Regions from separate parts of the Pseudalkalibacillus sp. NRS-1564 genome, predicted to be linked through region 1. Evidence: riboswitches for the same ligand, from Rfam matches in the RefSeq annotation. Region 1 holds a riboswitch; each other region holds the start of a gene.

Region 1 (8,142 bases):
TTCTATTTGCAAACGTCGTATACTACCGTGAATTTACTGATTTTATAACAATACCATTGTTGTTTCAAACGAATAATATGGGAGAGCTCGGAAATAGTATTGCTGAACTTGTAAGCGGTTTTGATTTCTTGCTCTTTGTAGATATCATTATTCTGTCAGTTTTCCTTTTCGTAAGAAAAACGAAGGCGTACACGGTTAAGAAGAAAGAAATTGCTATTGTATTTGCTAGTGCTATAGCTCTTTTTGCTGTTAATGTTGGGCTTGCAGAAACAGAACGCCCGCAGCTCTTAACTCGTACGTTTGATCGTGAAATGCTCATAAAATATATTGGTACTTATAACTACCACGTTTATGACGCTGTTCTTCAGTCGAAAGCAAAAGCACAGCGAGCATTTGCAGATGGCAGTGAGATCGTAGATATCGAAAACTATGTAAAAGCTAACCACGTTGAGCCAGATCCTGAAATGTTTGGTAAAGCAGAAGGGAAAAACATCATCCTTGTATCGTTAGAATCCACACAGAGTTTTGTAGTGAATGAAGAAGTGGATGGAGAAGAAATTACGCCTTTCTTAAATGATCTTATAGATGAAAGTTATTATTTCCCGAATTTCTATCATCAAACAGCTCAGGGTAAAACTTCTGACTCCGAATTTATTCTTGAGAATTCATTATATGGACTCCCAAGTGGAGCTGTATTCTTTACCCATTCAGGTAACGAATACAATGCATCTCCAGAAATATTAAGTGAGGATGGATACTATAATGCTGTCTTCCACGCGAATAACAAAAGCTTCTGGAACCGTGACGTTATGTATGACTCCCTTAAATACGATAAGTTCTATGACATTAACGATTTTACAGTAACGCCCGATAATTCAATCGGATGGGGATTGAAAGATGAATATTTCTTTGATCAATCCATTAAATATTTAGAAACGCTACCGGAACCTTACTATGCTAAATACATTACATTAACGAACCACTTTCCTTTTACACTTGAATCAGAGGATGAATATATTCCAGAGTGGACTTCAGATGATGGAACTGTTAACAGATTTTTCACTACAGTTCGATATCAGGATGAAGCTCTAAAGAAATTCTTTGAGCGCATGAAAGAAGAAGGACTTTATGAAGATTCCATCTTCGTCATGTACGGTGATCACTATGGAATTTCTGAGAACCATAACAAAGCTATGGGAGAATTCTTAGGCAAAGAAATCACACCATTTGAATCCACGGAGCTTCAAAAAGTTCCACTCGTTGTTCATATTCCTGGCCAAGAAGGGGAAGTGATGGACCAGGTCGGTGGTCAAATTGATTTGAAGCCGACAATCATGCACCTGCTTGGTATTGATACGAAGGATATGATTAAATTTGGTAACGATCTTTTTGCAAAAGAACAGGATAATTTCACTATCCTTCGCGATGGAAGCTTCATTACTGAAAATAATCTATACACTAAAAATGTCTGTTATGACAAAGAAACAGGAGAAGAAACGGATAAATCAGCCTGTGAACCATACATGGAGAAGGCAAAAACTGATCTTGCCTACTCAGATAAAATCGTTTATGGAGACCTTCTACGTTTCTTAGGCAAGCATGATGAGCAACAAGAGGATACAGAAATAGAAAAATAGCATGAAAGATGCAAACCCCACCTTGGATGTTAGGTGGGGTTTTTGTATTGTAATGAATTTTTTCTGAGGCGAGCAATAAGGCTAATATGTCCTAATTATGTAGCATATGCATCACTCATTATTTCATATCATTGTAAGAAGGATATGAAATGTGGGAGGGTATGACATGAAAATTAGGGTGAAGAGTGGGGATAGCCTTTGGAAATATAGCCGAGTGTTTCAAATTCCACTTCGATTAATATTAGATAGTAATAATCTTGAGAATCCTGATCAACTTATAGTCGGAGAACAAATTCAGATCCCTGGGTTTGTCACGAAAAGTTATACCATTAAGCCAGGAGATACATTATGGAAAATAGCAGGGTGGTACGGAACACCCCTAGATGGTGTTCTTTTGCTAAACGATTCGAATCCTTTTTCGTTACAACCAGGAGAAAAAGTGAATATACCGATTCGTGTAACGTGGTCACTCATTAACCCAAATCAAAATTACGATTATCAAACCCTTGTTAATGATATTCGAAAAATACTTGCTGTTTATCCATTTATTAAACGATCCATCATTGGCGAATCTGTCATGGAAAAGCCAATCCCAGAACTAGTAGTGGGAACAGGAAAGAAAAAAGTTCATATGAATGGAGCATTTCATGCTAATGAATGGTTAACCTCAACTCTCATTATGAAATTTGTAGATGATTATTCTCGTGAATTGACGAATAGCCAGAGATTGAGCGGTGTTTACCTCCCATCTCTATATGAATCGACTTCTCTCTCTCTTGTACCCATGGTAAACCCAGATGGCGTTGATCTTGTCATTAATGGATTACCTGAAGAAGAACCTTACCGCTCATTAGCGGATCAAATTAATAATGGAAGTGAACAATTTAACAGATGGAAGGCGAACATTAGGGGAGTTGATTTAAACAATCAGTATCCTGCTAAATGGGAAATAGAAGCTGAACGAAAACCAACAAAACCTTCTCCAAGAAATTACCCGGGAAAAGCACCGCTTACAGAGCCAGAAGCAATAGCGATCGCAGACCTGACGAGAAGAAAGGAATTTGATCGTGCGCTAGCATTTCATTCTCAAGGTGAAGTGATCTTTTGGGGTTTCGAAGGACTTGAACCTCCTGAGTCAGAAATCTTAGTGAGAGAATTTTCGCGACTGAGCGGTTATCGAGCAGTTCGCTATGTTGATAGTTTCGCTGGATACAAGGATTGGTTTATTCAAGACTTTAGAAGACCGGGTTTTACCGTAGAAATTGGAAAAGGGGAAAGTCCTTTGCCTACTTCTGATTTCAACACTATTTACCAAGATACGTTAGGGATTTTCCTTTCTTCTCTGTATATGTAGGTTAGTGGCTTGTTTTTTAATCACTTCTTTGTCATAATAAACTTAATTTCATAATTCCAAAGACTAGGGGTGCCTTCATGTAAGGAAAGGCTGAGAAAAAGAAACCGTCATTTCTTTTACCCTTGAACCTGATCTGGTTGATACCAGCGTAGGGAAGTCGGTAGCAGTATTGATTACGTATTACTACCCCCATTCCTTACGCGGAATGGGGTTTTTTAGTGTGTTTTATGTTAATCGTTTTTAAGCGTTTACGGTGGTAGCTTATACTCTTGATTCTCGATTTTTAGCTCGAAGCGATTGGTTATCACAAAGCGTAATTGAGCCGAAAATCAACAAAGCTCATTAACATAGGCTTAAGGTTAAAAGGATTAGAGGAGGTAAATAATGAAGGATTTTAAATTATACGTCATTACAGGGGAAGAATTCCACCCTGATCGAGACCTAGTTGAGGTAATGGAGCAAGCGATACAAGGTGGTGCTGATATTATTCAATTGCGTGATAAGACGAATTCTAAAAAGGTTGTACTAGAAAAAGCTTTGAGATTAAAGGAGCTAACACAAAAATATGAAGTTCCCTTTATTGCGAATGATCACATTGATATTGCGCTAGCCGTTGATGCTGATGGCATTCATCTCGGTCAGGATGATTTACCTTTAGAGGTAGCAAGGAAGATTGTTGGACCTAATAAGATCATCGGTATCTCCACACATCGAATCGAAGAAGCGCGTGAAGCAGAGCAGCGTGGTGCTGATTACATCGGGGCTGGGCCAGTCTTTCCTACAAATAGCAAAAGCGATGTTGTTGATCCAGTAACAACTGACTATCTCAAAGAAGTTGCAGCAGAAATATCTATTCCGTTTGTAGCCATCGGCGGCATCAAATTGCATAATGTTTCGGACGTCCTCCATTCAGGTGCTTCTAGAGTATGTGTCATTAGTGAAGTAGTTGGTAGTGCCGATATTAAAGGCACGTGCGAAGCATTTATTCAATCCATTCAAAAAGAGGTGATTCCCAAGTGACATTACTAGTTAATGGAGAGCAGCATGATTTAGAAGTGGCAACATTGAAAGAAGTTGTTACTCATTTTGGCTTGCAAGAAGGGTTGGTTGTCACTGAAGTTAATGGAACAATTATTGATCGCTCGGAATGGATCGATACAGAAGTAAAAGAAGGAATGAAAATCGAACTTGTCCACTTTGTAGGAGGGGGTTGACCGAATGAATGATAAATTAACAATAGCCGGTAAAGAACTTTCTTCACGATTGTTTCTTGGCACGGGAAGATATCCAAATCCATATGTTCAAAATAAAGCAATTGAAGCTTCTGAAGCAGAAGTTCTCACATTTGCTATTCGAAGAGTGAATCTTACTGCACCAAATGAAGATGCGATTTTACAGCACATCGAGAATCAATCATTTCACTATTTGCCCAATACTTCCGGAGCTACGACTGCTGAAGAAGCCATTCGCATCGCTCGTTTAGCAAAAGCATCTGGCTTAAGTGATTGGATAAAAATCGAAGTTAGTCGTGATGAAAAAATGCTAATCCCTGATCCGATGGAAACTTTGAAAGCTACAGAGGTTCTTGCTAAAGAAGGTTTTGTTGTTTTACCGTATACTTCTGATGATCCAGCACTTTGCTATCGACTACAAGAAGCAGGTGCAGCGGCTGTCATGCCAGGTGGATCTCCTATTGGAACTGGTCTCGGCATCTTAAATCCATACAATATAGAACTAATTACAGAACAACTGAAGGTACCAGTCATAGTCGATGCGGGTCTTGGACATGCATCTGATGTAACACAAGCGATGGAGCTTGGGGCAGATGGAGTCCTCCTTAATACAGCCATAGCGAAAGCGAGAAACCCTGTTATGATGGCTGAGTCAGTTAAGTTGGCTATTAGAGCAGGAAGATTGTCTTACGTTGCAGGAAGGATTCCTAAAAAGAAGTACGCCACTGCAAGTAGTCCAGTACGAAATTAATAGAAGGAGGGCGATCATGGCTAACATTACGATTGTAGGAGGCGGAGTGATTGGTCTCTCCATTGCCTATGAATGCCGTACGAGGGGACATGAAACGACTGTAGTAGAAGCTCATAAGTGTGGGGGGCAAGCTTCAGGTGCAGCTGCAGGCATGCTTGCGCCTTATTCGGAAATTGAAGAAGATCCAGATGATTTTTTCAGGCTTTGCCAACATAGTTTAAAGCTTTTCCCGAAATGGCAGGAAGAAATCAAACAGAATTCAGATGTTGATTTTGAATATAGCGAGAGCGGCAGTCTTTATTGTATCTATCATGAGGCTGATCGGCTGTCTCTTGAGACAAAGCAGGCCTGGCAACGTAAGTTTAACGTCGAATCTACAATATTAAATGCTGACGAAGTAAGAGAGAAAGAGCCAGGCCTTTCTCAAGATGTTGTTGCAGCATTATGGTGTCCAGAAGAGTCACATATTTATGCTCCTGGCTACGTCTCAGCACTTTTAGATGCTTGTCGCAAGTTGGGTGTTCGGGTGATAGAGAATGCGGGAGAGGCGACGTTTGAAGAGAATAACGTTGTGGTAAAAGGTCAACGGATCGAAAGCGATCGAGTTGTTCTTGCTGCAGGAGCATGGTCTATGTACTGGGAGGAAGCACTTGGTTTGACGTTGCCCATTTATCCAATACGAGGACAAATTTGCGCATATGAAGCCCCATCTCTCAATCACATTATTTTTACAAGTCAAGGCTATCTTGTAGCGAAAGGAAATGGATCAGTTGTTGCTGGTGCTTCGGAGGACATCGCTGGTTTTGATACAGCTGTTACGGAACATGGTGTAGGAAGACTTGAGAAATGGAGTAAGCAAGTGATGCCTGCCTTACAGCAGAAAAATCCATTTCATAAGTGGGCGGGGTTAAGACCTGCTACTCAAGATGGCTTTCCTATTATCGGAAAGCTAGATCATAAACCTAAGGTTATATTAGCCACTGGTCATTATCGGAACGGAATCTTACTTAGTCCTGTTACAGCAAAGATTGTAGCTGATGAAATCGATGGAAGTGTTAGTGAAATAGGGCTCGGTCAATTTCGACCTGATCGTTTCCAGGTTATATAATGAAGGAGTGAGTTTTATGCGTAAAGCACTTACGATAGCTGGATCTGATAGTGGGGGAGGAGCTGGTATTCAGGCCGATTTAAAAACATTTCAAGAGCGTGAGGTGTTTGGGATGAGTGCCATAACGGCACTTACAGCGCAAAATACTCTAGGGGTTCACAATGTTTATCCCCAATCTATAGAAGCGGTTCAATCTCAGTTAGATGCTGTGCTATCGGATATTGGAACAGATGCTGTGAAAACTGGTATGCTTTTCTCTAGTGATATTATTTTGGGCGTTGCTAAGAAGATAAGAGAATACCAGGTGCCAAACCTTGTGATTGATCCTGTTATGATTGCAAAGGGAGGAGCATCACTCCTTCAAAAAGAGGCGATTCGTGCCATGAAGGAAGAACTCATTCCTCTTGGTACTATTATTACACCAAATATTCCTGAAGCTTCGGAGTTATTAGGTGGCGACTCAATTACTTCAGTTCGAGAAATGGAAGAAGCTGCAGCGGCATTACAACACTTTGGTGCAAAGGCTGTCCTTGTTAAAGGCGGACATATGGATGGAGAAACTTCTATAGATGTTTTGTATGCGAACCAACGTTTTTATCACTATGAGTCTAAACGAATTGATACAAAACATACTCATGGAACGGGATGTACCTTCTCTGCTTGCATCGCTGCAGAGCTTGCGAAAGGACGAACAATACAAGAGGCGGTCTCAACTGCAAAAGAATTTATTACAGAGGCCATTGCGAATTCTCTTTCTATAGGTAATGGAATTGGACCTACGAACCACTCTGCGCATAGGCAAAAGCTAATAAGTGGAATGAAACAATAGCTCTGCACTGCGCAGAGTTTTTTATTTGGGGTTGTCTTTTAGGATGAGAAGGTCGAAAATACATAAGCTATACACGAAAGGCACTTTCGTATCATAGGTCATCAATGCATGATAGAATAATGGTGTTAATTTACAGTAAGGAAAGGTCGTCTCATGAATAAAATAATTGAAGTGAAAAATGTGAATAATGAACGTGTGTCAGATATTCATTTTGATATGCTAGAAGGATCATTAACAACGATCATCGGCCCTTCAGGCGCTGGAAAAAGTAGCTTATTGATGTTGCTGAACCGATTAGAGGATCCTGATAGAGGTGAAATTCTCTTTAAAGGAAAGAAGCTAGATGAATTTCCAATCAATAAGCTACGTCGAAATATCGGGATGGTCTTTCAACAGGCTCACCTATTTAATGGAACAATTGAAGATAATTTAAAGTTTGGACCGCTTCTAGAAAAGAAATGGAATGAAAAAATGGGCATTCAACTATTAGAGAAAGTTCAATTACCTCGCGATTTTTTAACAAAAGATGTGGAAAATTTATCTGGTGGTGAAGAGCAAAGAGTGGCATTTGCGAGAACGCTTGCTAATAATCCTGAGGTGTTGTTATTAGACGAGGTGACTAGTGCGCTTGATATGCGTACAGTTGATTGGATGGAAGAATTGTTACATACACTTGTGAATGAAGAAGGGAAAACGATTCTAATGATTACACATGATCTAAAACAGGCGAAGAGGCTTGGTTCATATACTCTCTTTATGAATGAAGGAAAGATTGAAGAACAAGGAGAAACGAAAATATTGTTTCAATCGCCTAAATCAGATGCTTTAAAGCACTTTTTGGAAGGATAACCAATGACTGAAATATCAAATCTATCTTTATTAACGATGATTCTCTTTGTCATGATCCCCGTGTCTCTTTCTTATTTATTTTCACTAGGAATTGGCAAATCCGCGATTTGGTCCTCCTTACGTGGGGTAGTTCAATTATTTTTTATAGGATACATTCTTACTTTTTTGTTTTCAATGCCTGATTGGCAGGGAATAGGACTTTGGGTAGCGGTTATGCTGGTCATTGCTTCTCTACAAGCTGCCAAAAGAGGAAAGGGTATACCCTATGCCTTTCTGCTATCTCTTTGTTCTCTCATATTGATTGAAGTGTTTGTTCTCTCACTATGGATTATTTTTGATATCATTCCATTTAAATCAGAACAAGTCATTCCAATGAGTGGAA
Region 2 (8,142 bases), on a different contig from region 1:
TGGGGAACACAAAGGGCGTGTTCTTTTTGTGGGGCTCCAGCGCTCGTCGAGGCTAATCGGGCACTTCCGCTTTTCTTGTCTAGCTGCGACTCGCAGAAACTGCGATATTTCGCTCTTTCACCAGAACACAAAGGACGTGTTCTAGTTCAAGAGCTCCAATATCTCCGTTTCTAAACGCTCGTCTCCGCTTTTCTTGTCTAGCTGCAGTGAGCAGGGACTCGATCGCTTCAGCCCTTCATCCGAACACAAAAACCGTGTTCAAATGAAGGGCCTCCAGCGCTTGTCGTCCCTAAACGCTCACTTCCGCTTTTCTTAACCATCCGTTCTAAAGAATCCGAAGATGCCTGTGGTGTTGACTATGTTGGTGAAGGCGGTTGGGTCGATGTCTTGGATGATGTGCTCGAGGTCGTATAGTTCATAGCGTGTGACGACGATCATGAGCATTTCTTTGTCTTCTCCTCTGTAGGCACCTTTTGCAGGGAGCTTTGTGATTCCTCTAACAAGTCGGTCATGAATAGCTTTTTGCATTTCATTTCCTTTGGAAGTTACGATCATTGCTGTTAGTTTTTCGTGACGTGTATGAATGACGTCGATTACTCGAGATGATACGTATAAGGTAACGAGCGTATAAAGAGCTTTTTCCCAGCCATAAAGCATCCCTGCAGTGAGGATAATCAACGCGTTCATGCTGAAGAAATACGTACCGATTGGACGGTCTTTCATGCGGGATAAAATCATGGCTACGATGTCCATTCCTCCGGTGGAAGCCCCCCATTTTAATGTAAAGCCGATACCAATTGCTGCAATGACTCCGCCAAACACTGCATTTAGCAGGATATCTTCTGAAAGAGCCTGGACTGGAATGATTTCAAGGAAAAAGGTAGTAGCTCCAACACTGATAATACTATACAATGTAAAAGATTTACCAACTTTCTTCCATCCCAGTATAGCTACAGGGATATTTAGTAACATAAGTAAAATACCCGTTGAGATTGAAATTGGCGTATAATCACTTAGTACGCTAGAAATCAGCTGTGCGATACCAGTAAAACCACTAGCATATACATTGGCAGGGATAAGAAATAAGTTCAGAGAAACTGCACCAAGGATCGCACCTAAGAGAATCACAATAATTTTTTTTACTTCTTCCAATAAGAACACCTTCTTTTTTTGAAACAGAGATTTATCTCGTTTGCAGAATATAAGTAGAGACTGATCCAATTGACAATATTCACTCTCAGGATCCGATCTTTATAAGTGACGATTAGGTAAAGCCACATCTACTAAGCCATGTATATCTAATCAAACTATCTAATCTACGTCAACTGTTTTCTATTCAACCCCATCAATAGGATTGATTTCCTCTTTGCTAATGGGATAAACTTGATTATAACAAACATTCATTTACATACTGACTTAAAAATGAAGAAGGGACGATCGTCCATGACAGTTAAAATCATTACAGATAGCGCCTCGGATTTGCCAGAGGATCTCGTACGAAAGCACGACATCGACATCATGCCACTAATGGTCATTATCGGAGATCAGGAGTATTATGATCGTGAAGAGATCCAAGCAAAAGAGTTATATAAGACCTTGCGAGAAGGTACAATGGCCAAAACGTCGCAAATTCCTCCAGCACGGATACGAGAGACATTTGCGAAATACGCTAAAATGGGTCAGCCTTTTATTTATATTGCACTATCATCTGGTATTTCAGGTACATACCAATCAGCTGCCATCATTAAAAATGAAGTACAGGAAGAATACCCTGACGTACAAATGGAGGTCATTGATTCTAAAGCCGCTTCTCTCGGCTACGGACTCATGGCGATCCACGCTGCTGAGCTTGCTGAAAAAGGTGAAGGATTTGAGCGAATATTAGAAAGCTTAAACAGCAAGTACTTAACGCACATGGAACACATTTTCACAGTAGACGACCTGGAGTTCCTTCAGCGTGGCGGTCGCGTCAGTAAAGCCTCGGCCTTCTTTGGTGGAATGTTAAAAATCAAACCAGTGCTCCACGTTGAAGACGGGAAACTTGTTCCGATTGAAAAAATTCGTGGAAAAAACAAAGTCACCAAGCGTATGGTTGAGATCATGCAGGAACGCGGCGTTAATCTTCAGTCCCAATTAATCGGCATTTCACATGGAGATGACCTGGAAAGCGCTGAAAAATTAAAAAGTGCGATTCAAGAGACATATGGGAGTGAGCACTTTGTCATTCATGAAGTAGGCGCTACGATTGGGTCTCACTCAGGACCAGGAACACTTGCTTTGTTTTTCTTAAATAAATAACTTCCTTTTACATAGGATGTCGCATAATCGCGTACTCTATTATTGTGCATGGCAATCCTGACACCAAGGGAGGACATAACGTGTCATCAACAAAAGATAATAATAAAAAAGCAGTTGATCATAATGCTAAACGAATGTTGAAAAACAAGTTAAAAGAAGAAAACCGTGAAGGCGGGAAACACCAGTATTCTAAGGATACTGACCACTTGTAGAGATCAAGCATTGAAAAGAAACCGGCTAAACAGCCGGTTTCTTAATTTCTAACATCGGTTATATTAAAGTAAGGAAATGTTGTGCCTACCCAAAATGCAAGCGAAAAACCTACCATAATGTAGAGTATAAAATATGCATCAACTCTAGAGAAGGTCTGTTTATAATAATAAGTTCGTTCCTTATTATTAAACTGCTTCGCTTCCATGGCAACTGCAATGCGATGAGCTCTACGAATACTTTGAGAAAGCAATGGCACCGCATAAAGTGTCACAGACTGCATGATTCGAGCGAACCCTTTTTTCTTTTTTATACCTCTAATACGTAATGCGGCTCTTAGCTGTTGGAATTCCTCCATCATAACAGGAAGAATACGAACAGCAGCCATAAAGCTATAGGCAAACCGAGGCGGTACTTTAAGCTGTTGAACGAGGGAATAGAAGAGAAATACTGGCCTCGTTGTCAAAGCGAATAGAAGTCCGAGCAAGGCGAAATTTAAAGCTCGAAACCCGATGTGAAGACCTCGAAAGAAGCTCTCTTCTGTAATATGAACGATTCCCCACTTCCACCAAGTCGTCGTCCCTTGACCAAAGAACATCATACTAGAAGCACTTGAGAAAAATAACAACAAAAATGGAATCATTAAAATCGCTAGTATCCTTTTCCGATGTCCTGTGGCGAACAAGACGAGAATTAATGGAACCACTGTTACATTGCTAATCAAATTTGGATTGTGAACGAATAATAGAAGGATAAATAATGCTAAAATGAACACCAATTTGAAAGCAGGATTTAAACGATGAAGCCATGTTTCTTTATACTGTAGAGTCCACTGCATGATGCTCCCTCTCTTCCATTCTCAGAAGCTCTCGATCAGCAGTTAGCTTACCCTCTTCAATGATCCACTCTCTCGTCCCATAATTTTGAACAATCTTCTCATCATGCGTCACCATAATAATGAGCATTCCATCTGACCTTAACTGTTCAAATAAAGCTAGCAACTTAAACGTATTACTTGCATCTTGACCAAATGTTGGTTCGTCTAACAAAAGAATCGGTTGAGAACCAAACATGGCCGTTCCTACGCTTAACCTTCTTTTTTGACCCGTAGAAAGCTGGTACGGATGAAGAGTTCGCACTTGCTTAAGATCATATGCTTCAAGCCACTGCCCTACTTTTTGATCTACTTCCGCGTCTTCCATCATTTCAAGGGAATAAGCAAGTTCATCATAGACAGAATTCGTGACAAATTGAAATTCTGGATTTTGAAAAACAAAAGCTAGCTGCTCACGGGAAGCTTTGATCGATTTTAATTCCTGATTCTTTACTCTCTTTTTACCAGTCGTTTTCATCACGTTCATTAAACTTAAAAGAAAGGAGCTTTTACCTGCTCCATTCTTTCCGGTAACCACAATCCATTCTCCTTCATGAGCTGACCCATTATGCACTTCAATTTTTGGGATTTTGCCTCGATACCCTTTTAACTGTTTAATCTCAAGAATTTCTTCCCCTTTAACATACGGTGCAGGAAGTTTTTTTTATTTGTATGTTCTTCCCATACGCCCGGATACCAGATCCCATATTCCTTCATCTTATGTTTATAAAAGGAGAAGACACTTTGTGGGTCAGCATCTGCAATAATCCTTCCCTCTGAATCAAAAAGGACGATGCGATCAACAAAATCAATTACTTCATCAATCTTATGCTCAACGATAATCATTGTTTGTGTAGCATTAAGTTGTTTAATTGTTTTCCATACGTCAGAGGTACCTGCAGGATCAAGTAACGCGGTCGGTTCATCCAAAAAGATTACATCTGGCTCAAGTGCAAGCATGGAGGCAATGGCTAGTCGCTGTTTCATCCCTTGTGAAAGTGAACTAATCTCAATATGCGGATCCTTAAAGGAAAGACCTACCTTTTCAAGATAATGACGAATTAACCCTTCCATTTCAGGTTGCGGGACAGCACGATTTTCCAATACGAATGCCATCTCTTCATCCACATATGGCATGCAAAACTGAGAATCAGGATCTTGAAATACAACGCCTGAAGATGCTGGTATACTTTTGGCATCTGCCTTCATAGGCACTGGAACGGCATTTGGAATTAAACCAGATAATATCTGAAGAAGAGTTGATTTACCACAACCGCTCGGACCAAGAAATAAGACCTTTTCCCCTCCTGCAATCTCAAGAGATAACCGATTAAATAGCAGTGTGTCCGCTCCCGCATATTTTACACGAAGGTTTGATACACCTACTTTCATATAACCACTCCTTACTGATCTAACGCCTTATAATCCTCATCACTTGCTGGTCTAACTAAGCTAGTAACACCCGTTTTCTCTAGAGCTTCTACAAGGAAATAAGCAAGTAGTCCAGCTAACAGGAAACCACCTATTAACCTAGCACCAATGAGAAGAAGTAAATTCCATAGAGCAAGGTCCATCACATACCCATAGGCAGCATCCATGACAATGGAGCCTACTGCAGCAGCAATCCCTCCAAGCGCCGCAACAAATGCGGTGTATCGTTTATAGCCAAATAAAGCAAACATTAATTCCGTTCCTAATCCTTGAACAATTCCATATAGAAGAACGGACAATCCATATTCAGAACCAACAAGAAATTCACCAGAAGCTGCAGCCGTTTCTGCAAGTAGTGCCACACCGGGCTTACGAAGAAGAAGCACTGCTACTGTACCCGCAATAAACCACATCCCGTAAATCACATCACCAATATGGAGACCAAATGGTTTAAAGATGTTATAGACCGGTCCCCACAGTTTATAAATAATCCCAAAAACAAGGGCAATCACGATCGTAATCAAAATGTCCGATAGTTTTAGTCGTTTCATACGCGCTCACCTTTTTGGAGGGAGACAGGCCACTCTTCTACTTGATAAGCCATTTCCCAGAAACCATATTCCAACTGACAGCTAAGAATGAAATAGTCCTTGATTCGCTTCAATTCTCTTTCAGGTGCCGTCTCAGCCCACTGATCGAGGATTTTTCTTAGTTGATCCGTCACAGGTTCCATTGACTTCTCTCCGTAAAACGTAATCCAATCATAAAAAGGATGATCTTCTTTAGGATTAACCTCTTCCATTAAACGCTGACCAATCTCCAGGTATGTCCATGGGCATGGCAGAAGGGCTGCAACGATTTCTCCGAGCGTACCTGAATGAGCAGCGTCAAGCATATGCCTCGTATAATGATGTGCCGTCGGGGCGAGGGGATAGCCTTGCAGCTCTTCATAAGTGACGCCTGCAGCTCGACACAAATTATTATGAGGATGAACCTCACTATGGAGTACAAATGATATTTGTTCAGTGAAAAGTGCCATCTCTTCTCGGTTTTCACATTTTGATAGCGCAATGCCATAGATTCGAACAAATGTATTCAAATATTCAAAGTCCTGCTTTACATAGTGAACAAGCTGTTCCTTCTCTAACTTTCCCTCCGCAATTCCTCTCACAAATGGATGATTAAAGATCGCTCCAAAAATTGGTGCTGCTTCCTCTCTTAACTGTTCAGTAAATGACATAAAAAAACTCCTCTCCGCTTTTCATCCAACTGATGAAGAGGAAAGGAGCTTGAATGCCGTTGTTCCGTCATTTTTGGAGATTTAGAAATACTTGTAAGCATTCCTTACTTCTACACGTTTAGGAAATCAAAACGTATAAAAGCCGCTCCAAAAATGGAGCGGCTGCGGTGGCATCCGTCTCCACTTTCCTCCGCTGGCGCTAACCAGATCAGGTTCAAAGGGTCCAGGACATCCTGTCTCAGTCATATAAATGACTCCCCTAGTGGATATATAAAAAGCTTTTTTGAATGTTAGTTTGATAACTATTAAGCTACTCTTCTTTCACACCTTTGTCAACCATTACTGGAAGTTCAATTACAAAAGTTGTTTGTTCTGGATTTGATCGCACTGAAATAACACCTTCGTGCTTTTCAATAATTTGCTTGCAAACAGACAATCCAAGACCTGTTCCGAGTTTTTTTGTACTAATGAACGGTTGAAAGATACTTTCAACAAGATGCGATGAAATTTGCCGGCCATTATTGGAAATTTCAATCGTAATCCGTCCATGGTTTTCTTTTGCTCTCAGCTCAATTTTTCGATGATCGATTTTATTTTCATTTAACTCTTCAATCGAGTTAATCATAATATTAAGAATGACTTGTTTAATTTGTTCTTCTACACCGAACAGTGGAATGTCTGGAGTAATGGCTGTTTCCACTTCTATATTTGATTCTAGTAGTCTTGGATAAAGAATTTCAATGGTATATCTTAATAATCCACTTAAATTTAATGATAGAGGACGATCGTCGCTCCCACGCATTTTTGATAAGAAAAGAAATTGACTTACCTTCTCTTCTAGACTTTTCATTTCGCTATTGAGGATTTCGAAATAGTGTTTCTCGATCGAATTATTAGCATCACTATCATCTTCTAATAATTTCAAAAATCCTTTAATGGAGGTAAGAGGATTGCGAAATTCATGAGCAAAGCTCGCACCTAGCTGACCAAGAATGGTTAAACGATCACTATGCATTTCCTGTATAAACTTATTTTTATCATGAATGATATTATCTTTCACCTTCGTGTATTCCGTTACTGAATGATACGAATAGGCATTAAAGTAATTATTAATGATTTGAAGACCTTTCGACAGTTCGTCTCTATCAAATGATGATTCGTTTAAGACAGAGATCACAACCGATCTCCCAAAATTAATATTCGCAATAAACTCTCCGATATTAACATTTGCTTCAATTCGCTCATTGGCAATTTTCTTAGTTAATGTCATAATCCAACTTTCATCCTGAAGGCGAATATAACGAGAGATAAGTTCAACCGTTCGTTTCCCATTCTTAATGATTTCTTCATAATAAGGATCCTCTTGAGAAATTTTTGCGCCAAGCAGCCACTTTTCTACAATTTCGGGCTGACTTTGTTCCAAAAACGACGCAAACCGTTCTTCAAATTCAGATTCTCTTAAATCAAAATTCATACCTCTCGCCTCACAAACTACATTATAGGTTTGTTTCATTTTATCATGTAATGCAAATGTCATCATTATATTCTCAGACTTAGGTTTAGAAATTCTCCCGATTGGCAATTCCTTACATATATAATTTGAAAGGAGTTATCCCATGCGACCAGATTTTAGACAGACGGATGGACAACCACCACAACATCAAAATCATCAGCCAGGATCTCAGCAAGAAATGGATCCAAAGCCCATAATGGATGACCGGGATTATAAAGGATCAGGAAAATTAACGAATAAAGTCGCTCTCATCACTGGAGGAGATAGTGGGATAGGTGAAGCCGTTGCGATTGCTTATGCAAAAGAAGGAGCAAAAATCGCCATTGTTTATCTTGACGAACATGAAGATGCGCAACATACGCAACAAAAAATCGAAGAAATCGGAAGCGAATGTTTATTGTTGCCGGGAGACATTGGGAGTGAAAGCTTTGCTTACGATGTGATTAAACAGGTGATTGATCATTTCGGACAGCTCGATATTTTAATTAATAATGCAGCAGAACAGCACCCCCAACAGGGAATAGAAGAAATTAGTGCAGAACAGCTCGAAAAAACATTCCGAACCAACGTTTTTGC
Region 3 (8,142 bases), on a different contig from region 1:
GTGGCAGGAGAGAAAAAAACATCGAACCGTATTGTACCTTATTGTCTATTCTTCATCAATTGTTTTTACGACATGCACGTTACCTTCTTCATAACCAAGCGTAACGATATGACCTTCTTCAACCGACTCCCAATCAGTTTTATCGGCTAAATAAGGAGTTTCGTTAACAATAAGATAATAATAAGGTTTTTCAACTGGCGTATTTGTCGCCTCTTCTGCATCTTCACTTGTTACATCTGCTTCATTTTCAGCATTGCTTTCATCTTTTTGATCCGTCGCATTCGTAAGTTTTGGTTCTTCATAGCGGATCATCTTTTTTTGAACCTCACCTGTTACATTTTCAAGCTGTTCATCCTGTCCATTTGCGAAAGCAGTGCTAACGGCAAGTACGAAACAGAGCAATAAAATAGACAGGAGAGTTCCTCTTAACAAGTTCATTCAGAGGCTCCTTTCAACATACTTTCGCTCTTAGTTTACCATAGATTTTTTGTTGAGTAGTGCGTTTTCTCATAATCGTCTTCATTCCTCCGCAAAAAACATTTCGATAAAATAACAATTCATTGACCGCACTTGGAGAGATCTTGACTGAAGCTTTCGTTTCCACAAACAAAAATATGTTAACTTTATATAAATAAAGGGTGTCGTTTAAATGTATATCAACTAATTAAATACTATATCCCATTAAAACCAATTAAATTTATTCACTTACTAACATTAATGTTAACTAAATATAAATTTATGTTGACACAATTTGATTTTTCTTTTACGATTCATTATAGTGATAACGAAAGTGAGGATCAGTCATGAGGAAAATGAAAACAATTGATTTAGTTTACGCAGGTATGTTCGCAGCATTAATGGCCGTTGGGGCAAATATTGCTCAATTCCTTGTTGTCGGTGGCGTGCCTATTACACTCCAAACTTTTTTCGCTATTTTAGCTGGCCTTTTACTCGGCAGTCGACTTGGCGCTATTTCATTGTCTGTTTACGCATTCGTTGGTCTTGCCGGTGCACCAGTGTTTGCACAGTTTACTGGTGGTCCTGCCGTCTTATTTAAACCAACATTTGGATTTATTCTATCTTATATTTTAGTTGCTTATGTTGCAGGGAAAATCGTAGAATCAAAATCTAAACCAACTATGAGAACATTCATGATCGCAAGCTTTACTGGATTTATTTTGAATTATGTTCTAGGTACAAACTATATGTACTACGCATACAAATTTTGGGCTGAAGCGCCTGAAGGATTTACTTATGGAATGGCATGGATGTGGATGGTTGCTCCATTGCCGAAAGACGTAATTTTATCAATTGTAGCTGCTCTCATCTCACCGCGCATCTACAGTGCTGTTACGAAAACAGCAAAGCGAGCGCAAGTAGCTTAACACTGCATTCCTCTATTCCCAATAGATGAATATAAATTTACCGCCGGTAGTTATACCGGCGGCTTTTTTTACGTGTGAGTATTATTCACTTGCAGTTTGCTTTGTCTTATTTGAATTTAAGAATAGAGAAACGATAAACATTAATGCAAGGAAAACAATGACGAGACCAAATCCACCTTTCTCTCCGAAAGCTTCTGAAACAATCCCAATGATGTATCCTGCGATACCACCACCAATACCAGATGCTACATAGATTAGACCTAGTGCAGTACCTGGATTTTTTGAAATTGTCGTTCCAAATGCCGTAGCGGTTGGAAATAATGTAGAGAAGAAAAGCCCAGCTCCAGCAAATAAATAAGGTACCTGGTTCGCAAAGAAGAAGCTGATTGCTACGATAATGACGGATCCTAATGAGAAAGAAATCATAATCAATCGCTCGTTGATTTTATTCGCAAGATAAGCCACTCCTAGGCGCCCAATCATAAAGAATACTGAGAAGAGTGATAGAATCGTTGCGACCATATCCGATTTTGCTTCGGTAGATATTCCTCCTAACTCAAGAGATTTTAAGTAAGGCGGGAAGAAATTAGTAAACGAAACTTCTGCAGATACTTCGAAAATTAAGAAGAACATTAAGAAAATCATTTGTGCATCTTTTAACATTGGTATAAATGCTTTTAAATTGATTTTTTCTGCTTTACCATCAGGGAATTTAACCGATGTGACATAAAAAATAACGAGAATATTTAAGATGGCAATAGCCAGATAGAAATATCGCCATGATGCAAATTGGAACATGTAGTTAAGGATTTGTGGAAAGACAATCATCCCAAGTCCATAGATCCCCATCGCTAAATTGAACATTTGATTTTGTTTCTCTGGATATGCAGCCGGTACAATCGCATTGGAAGCAACACCAAGTGCTCCAAGCCCGAACCCAATTAACATATAGAAACCTAAGAAGAATGTAATGTTCGGTGCAAATCCGGTACCTGCAAAACCAAGTCCCATGACAATCGTTGCAAAGATCACCATTATTCTTAACCCTTTTTTATCTGTTAAATAACCGAAAATCAAACTCGCGAGCGTAAAGCCTAGTTGGAATATCAAGACAACTAATCCGAATTGGCTCATATCAAGTCCAATATCCGTTTCAACTTTATCAAGTACAATCCCCTTTGTATTCGTCACCCCTCCAGAAACGAACTGGGTAAATAATAAAATAATTAACGCATGAATACTTTTCCCTTTTGACATTGATCTTACCTCCATAAATTAATCTATCACAGGGGATTCCACGGTGTATTTAACTTAAAACTTGCGATTATTTTCGGACTATTTTTCGGTAGCGTTACCATCTCCGTCACATCGAGTATTCTAGATAAGAAAAAAAGTTGCAGAGAGTATTAACTCTCTGCAACTTACTTCATCTGATAGACGAAATACGTAGCGACAAAATAGATCAAGACAATTAAAGTGGATGGCACCATATAAAAAAGCGTGCTACGTTTTTGTTTTCTTGTAATACTATATAAAATGACGAGCACCACCACAATTGATGATACAGTTGTCACAATATTAGACATGCTAGCATGCCTAAATAAGTTTGTTTTAAGATAAATAGCATCTGTAAACGAAAGTAGCATGATATTAAAGGCGTTACTTCCTAGAAGCGAGGTTATTCCCATACTGTAATTCTTAAGTTTCAACGCTGTTGCAACACTTACAGCATCAGGCAAAGAAGTACTCGCTCCTACAAGGAAAGATCCAACAAATGAAGCTCCTAATCCTGTGCTTTCCGCAATTCGATCGGCAGTTAATGTTAACACCGTTCCGACAATCATAATACCGACAGCGGATAAGATGAACATCGTTAGAACTTTTTGGTATGAAAACTCACCGTATTTTTCATTCTTTCGACTTCTTCGTTTCACTTTCTCTTCTGTTAATTTGTTAATCCATTTCACACCAGCAAAATACACAAGAACAAGAATGATCGAACTATATCCGATATGATAAATGCTCGCTGGTAGTGTTAAGGATAAACCTCCTACAACGATTAACGTCATCACGATAACAAGATAGATGTATAGCTTACTTCCTACATCTGTTTGTCCCATAATCTGTTCGCGACGGTAGACCATATCAAGAACGGCAAGGGCTAATAGATTAAATAAATTACTCCCAAGCAAATTCCCGATTGCAAGATCTGGACTATCAATAGCAATTGCGGTCACGCTTGATGTTAGTTCGGGCAATGATATAGCAGCACCAATGATAATTCCCATAAACGCTGAAGACGTTTTTGTTTTCTCACTAATGGCATCACCATACATAGCAAGTCGAGTAGCAACGAAATAGGTGGCAATCGCAGCTAGAATAAATAGTAGAATTGTAAATATTAAATTCATAGATGATCTCCTTAATACGTTCGATTTCCTTGATGACTATTTCCTTCCTAGGTTAATACTAAACCATAATGAAAAGAATGACTCGAAAATGTAATGTTCCATAATTGTAAATGATTCACAAGTAAGCTATTGTTAAATTAATTCAATCGAATACTTCTAGGGGTGCTGCGAAATCAGCTGAGAGGGACATTTGTCTCGACCCTCACTACCTGATCCGGATAATACTGGCGTAGGAAAGAAGTGTATGTAATTGTGACAGGTCTACTCTGTCTAGTATGCATCGCTTCTTTTATAGGAGCGATGCTTTTTTAAATTCAGGTCTATATGCATGGGTTTTGTTGGTTTTCCTTTTGTTTAAAGGTGAGAAATACCAACAATATAAGCTAAAAAGGATGTGGTGTGATGGTAAAGAAAGAAATCTTTAATCTAGTAGACGAGAGAAAACAAGAATTAATCAATCTTACAAATCAGTTAATCCAATACGCAACCCCAGCCCCACCAGCCAGAAATACCCAGGAAATTCAAGACTTCATTGCGTCCTACCTCACTGACATCGGGTTCAAGATTGACAAGTGGGATATGCATCCTGGTGATCCAATCATTGTAGGAATTCTTAATGAAGAAGTAACAGAATACCAAAGTTTGATTTTAAATGGACACGTTGATGTGGCAGAAGTGGGTGAAGATGAAAATTGGAGTTTTCCTCCTTTTGAACCCACAATATCAGATAATAAGGTATACGGCAGAGGTGCCGCAGATATGAAAGCAGGTATTGCAGCTAACTTATTCGCACTTAAACTATTAAAAGAAAACAATCTTCCTCTTAAGGGGAAAGTTCTTTTTCAATCGGTTACTGGAGAAGAAATTGGAGAAGCGGGTACATCACAGTGTTGCGAGCGGGGTTATACCGCTGATTTCGCCGTAGTAGCGGATACGAGTGATTTGAGAATAGAGGGACAAGGGGGCGTGGTCACTGGTTGGATCACAGTAAAAGATTCAAAGACACACCATGATGCACTGCGCCAAAATATGATTCATTCAGGTGGTGGGCTTCACGGGGCTAGTGCCATCGAAAAAATGATGAAAATTATCCAAGCATTACAGGATCTAGAGCGGCATTGGTCCATCGTAAAAAGCTACCCTGGTGTGAAACCAGGAATGACAACAATTAATCCGGCCGTTATCGAAGGTGGTCGGCATGCTGCATTCATTGCAGACGAATGCAAGTTATGGATTACCGTTCATTACTATCCAAATGAAACTTATCAAGACGTTATGGATGAAATTGAGGATCATATCAGATTAACTGCGAATGCAGATATCTGGCTTAGAGACCACCCACCGACGTTTCAGTGGGGTGGCACTTCTATGATGATCGACAAGGGAGAGATCTTCCCTTCTTTAGAAGTTGACCAACATCATCCCGCTGTCAAGTTGTTATCAGATTTGCATGAGCATATTCATTTTCGTCGACCTGAAATAGGTACTTCTCAAACTGTGACAGACGGCGGTTGGCTCGGTGATGCTGGAATACCAACCGTCATCTATGGTCCCGGAAAGCTAGCACAAGCTCACTCAACAAACGAATATGTATCTATCCATCAGCTAATCAATTATACACAATCGATGATGCACTTTATTCTTGATTGGGTAAATACAAAAAAGGGAGCGGATTAACATGAGCTTTAGTGAGCATTTACATGAAAAACTTCAACCTATCTGAAGAAGAACTCACCGATCTAGAAGTAATTTTACTAAACACAACAAGGTATGACTATATGTTTTGGAAAATGAGTTATTCCGAAGCAATGTGGAGATGAGTAAAGAAAAATTCCCCCACTTTTTAAGAGGGGGAATTTTAGTAAATGAATAGTGGTAAGATAGCAATCCAAAACCCTAGTAAAGACCTATGGTACCTGAATTAGTTCAAAGTGTTGCCACTCATACGGTAGTAATTGCTGGTAGCGTTTTTCTAAATAACGACTATCAATTAGTAATAAAAGACCTCGATCGGTTTCTGTTCGAATGAGTCGACCGCCTGCTTGTTGAACACGGTTCATGCCTGGATAAACGTAAGTATACTCAAAACCATTTCTTCCAGCTTGATCAAAGTAAGATTTCATTAGCTGCCGCTCGGTATCAAAATTAGGGAGCCCTACTCCAACGACCACCACTCCTGTAAGACGATTCCCTTTTAAGTCTATCCCTTCTGAGAAGATGCCACCTACAACAGCAAACCCAACTAAGCTACCCTTTCGATTAGATGTGAATTTTTTTAAAAACGACTCTCTTTCTTCTTCCGTCATCCCGCTTTGTTGAATGATCGTTTCCACTTCGTCTGGAGAAGTGAACGCCTCAAAAACTTGTTCCATATAGCCATATGATGGGAAAAAGAACAAGTAATTACCGGGTTTTTCATGAAGCACTTTTTGAAGAAGTGTAACCAGTCTTGGTAGTTTGCGCTCACGATCGCGGTACTTCGTCGAAAGTGGAGCAATATAAATATTCGCATGTTCACGTGGAAAAGGAGAAGGTATTTTCACAGCGTAATCTTCTTCTTTCCAACCTAGCATGTTTTGATAATATGAGAAAGGTGTAAAAGTAGCTGAGAAAAAAACATTCGATCGAAACCCTTTCCGCATCTTTTGAAGGAGATGTGAAGGATCGAAACAAAAGAGCTTGATTTTCACCTCGGACTTTCCTGCCTCTACATACGTCATATATCGCTGATCATAAAGTTTGGCAATCCGAATAAAGTTCTGTGCTAAAAAATACGTTTCAAGTAGAAGCTCATCGCTTCCTTCCTGAAGCAACTCGACTTCACTCACTTGCACAAACGTATCAAGCTGAACAATAAGCTCTTCATCAATTTCGGATAGAACTAGCGAACCATTCTGCGTCGATTTTCTGTACGTAATAAACGTGTTATTTATCGATGCTGCTGCGCTCGATACTTCGCTATTTTGTCTTTTGTAATTCCGCTTCAACTCAAGAAAAGGTGACTTCATTAATTCGGCAGAATACATTTCTCTCGCCCGATCAACGAGATTATGCGCCTCATCTATAAGAACCGTCGTTTGTTTCTTTTGCTCCTCAATAAGTCGCTTTAAAGAAACGCGAGGATCAAATAAGTAATTGTAATCGCATATAACCGCATCAGCCATGTAAGACAAATCTAGAGATAGCTCAAACGGGCATAGTCGGTGCTTATGAGCATATTTTTCAATAACCTCTCGAGTGATACGCGTCTCATGATGCAAAATATCAAGCATTCCATCATTAATTCGATCGTAATAGCCATTGGCATATTCACAATACTCTTTCTCGCAAATGGTTTTTTCCTTGAAGCAAATTTTATCTCTTGCGGTAATGGTCACTAATGAAGCATGTAGTCCTTTCGTTTCCATTAATTCAAAAGCTTCTTGAGCGGTTTCTCTCGTTATCGTTTTGGCTGTAAGATAGAAAATTTTATTACCATAGCCTTCTCCCATTGCTTTAACAACTGGAAATAGCGTACTAATCGTTTTTCCTATTCCTGTGGGCGCCGTAGCGAACAACGTCGCTTCATCTTGAACTGTTTTATAGACGCTTGCTGCTAACTTCCGCTGACCTTCTCGATAGGAATCAAAAGGAAAAGTGAGTGCTTTGCTGCTCTCATCACGCATGGTTAGATGCTTTTGCTTCCACCTGGCAAATGGAGCATACTGTTCGACAACCCATTTCATAAACTCATTTAACTCAGAGGCTGTTGTTTCCTGTTGATATCGTATAATCTCATTTGTTTCTGACTGGATATATGTTAACTGAATCGTGATTTTCTCTAAGTTGTATTCCTCAACAGCCATGTATCCATAACATTTCACTTGCGCCCAATAAACTGGGTGTGTCCCCTCATCCACTTCAGTAAGCGGGAGTGACGTGGATTTAATCTCATCGATAATAAATTGTTCATCGTTTTTAAGTAAGCCATCACATCGACCTTCAATATGAAAAGTCATCTCTTCATAAATCAAGTTTGTTTCAAACGGTACTTCTTTTTTGTCATGTTCTCCATAAGTCTTCTGAATCATCTGGTGCAATCGAGTTCCTTCCGTCATCGTTGTGGCTGTACGGAAACGAGCATCGATACTTCCCCTTCGAAACGCATACTCGACAAGAGGTCGAACGGACACATTAATCATTTCATTCATCTTATCACCTAATATTTTCGTTTATGCACATTCATTAATAGCCCATTCTTAATTCGTAAAGAAACAAGCGGCTCGGCTTCCACTCGTTGATCGCTCGAAGCCTGTTGAAGGTGAAACCTTTCTCCAATTGTAGCGAAAATGAGTTGAGCCTCATAT

The links. Region 1 has a riboswitch for thiamine pyrophosphate ahead of thiE (thiamine phosphate synthase). Riboswitches for the same ligand answer to the same signal wherever they lie in the genome.
Region 2: linked by a shared signal. The riboswitch ahead of tenA (thiaminase II) and the one ahead of thiE (thiamine phosphate synthase) in region 1 are both predicted to bind thiamine pyrophosphate.
Region 3: linked by a shared signal. The riboswitch ahead of ACIFPW_RS14890 (acetylornithine deacetylase) and the one ahead of thiE (thiamine phosphate synthase) in region 1 are both predicted to bind thiamine pyrophosphate.

What each region holds. Positions count from the first base shown of each region.
Region 1 is NZ_JBITPM010000019.1:288,150-296,291, forward strand. It holds gene ACIFPW_RS11470 (LTA synthase family protein) at 1-1,637, shown strand, start outside; gene ACIFPW_RS11475 (M14 family metallopeptidase) at 1,804-2,991, shown strand; TPP riboswitch at 3,047-3,163, shown strand; gene thiE (thiamine phosphate synthase) at 3,376-4,011, shown strand; gene thiS (sulfur carrier protein ThiS) at 4,008-4,205, shown strand; gene ACIFPW_RS11490 (thiazole synthase) at 4,210-4,974, shown strand; gene thiO (glycine oxidase ThiO) at 4,991-6,082, shown strand; gene thiD (bifunctional hydroxymethylpyrimidine kinase/phosphomethylpyrimidine kinase) at 6,099-6,911, shown strand; gene ACIFPW_RS11505 (ABC transporter ATP-binding protein) at 7,065-7,760, shown strand; gene ACIFPW_RS11510 (ABC transporter permease) at 7,764-8,142, shown strand, end outside.
Region 2 is NZ_JBITPM010000042.1:11,712-19,853, reverse strand. It holds gene ACIFPW_RS19265 (YitT family protein) at 313-1,161, opposite strand; gene ACIFPW_RS19260 (DegV family protein) at 1,444-2,298, shown strand; gene ACIFPW_RS19255 (DUF3941 domain-containing protein) at 2,379-2,510, shown strand; gene ACIFPW_RS19250 (energy-coupling factor transporter transmembrane component T family protein) at 2,552-3,346, opposite strand; gene ACIFPW_RS19245 (ABC transporter ATP-binding protein) at 3,324-3,920, opposite strand; gene ACIFPW_RS19240 (energy-coupling factor ABC transporter ATP-binding protein) at 3,989-4,774, opposite strand; gene ACIFPW_RS19235 (ECF transporter S component) at 4,786-5,364, opposite strand; gene tenA (thiaminase II) at 5,361-6,053, opposite strand; TPP riboswitch at 6,222-6,324, opposite strand; gene ACIFPW_RS19225 (histidine kinase N-terminal domain-containing protein) at 6,364-7,527, opposite strand; gene ACIFPW_RS19220 (SDR family oxidoreductase) at 7,670-8,142, shown strand, end outside.
Region 3 is NZ_JBITPM010000031.1:47,408-55,549, forward strand. It holds gene ACIFPW_RS14870 (hypothetical protein) at 46-438, opposite strand; gene ACIFPW_RS14875 (biotin transporter BioY) at 804-1,385, shown strand; gene ACIFPW_RS14880 (MFS transporter) at 1,467-2,642, opposite strand; gene ACIFPW_RS14885 (sodium:calcium antiporter) at 2,807-3,796, opposite strand; TPP riboswitch at 3,945-4,049, shown strand; gene ACIFPW_RS14890 (acetylornithine deacetylase) at 4,199-5,473, shown strand; partial or broken gene ACIFPW_RS14895 (thiaminase II) at 5,515-5,616, shown strand; gene ACIFPW_RS14900 (ATP-dependent DNA helicase) at 5,704-7,986, opposite strand; gene ACIFPW_RS14905 (cytochrome P450) at 7,995-8,142, opposite strand, start outside.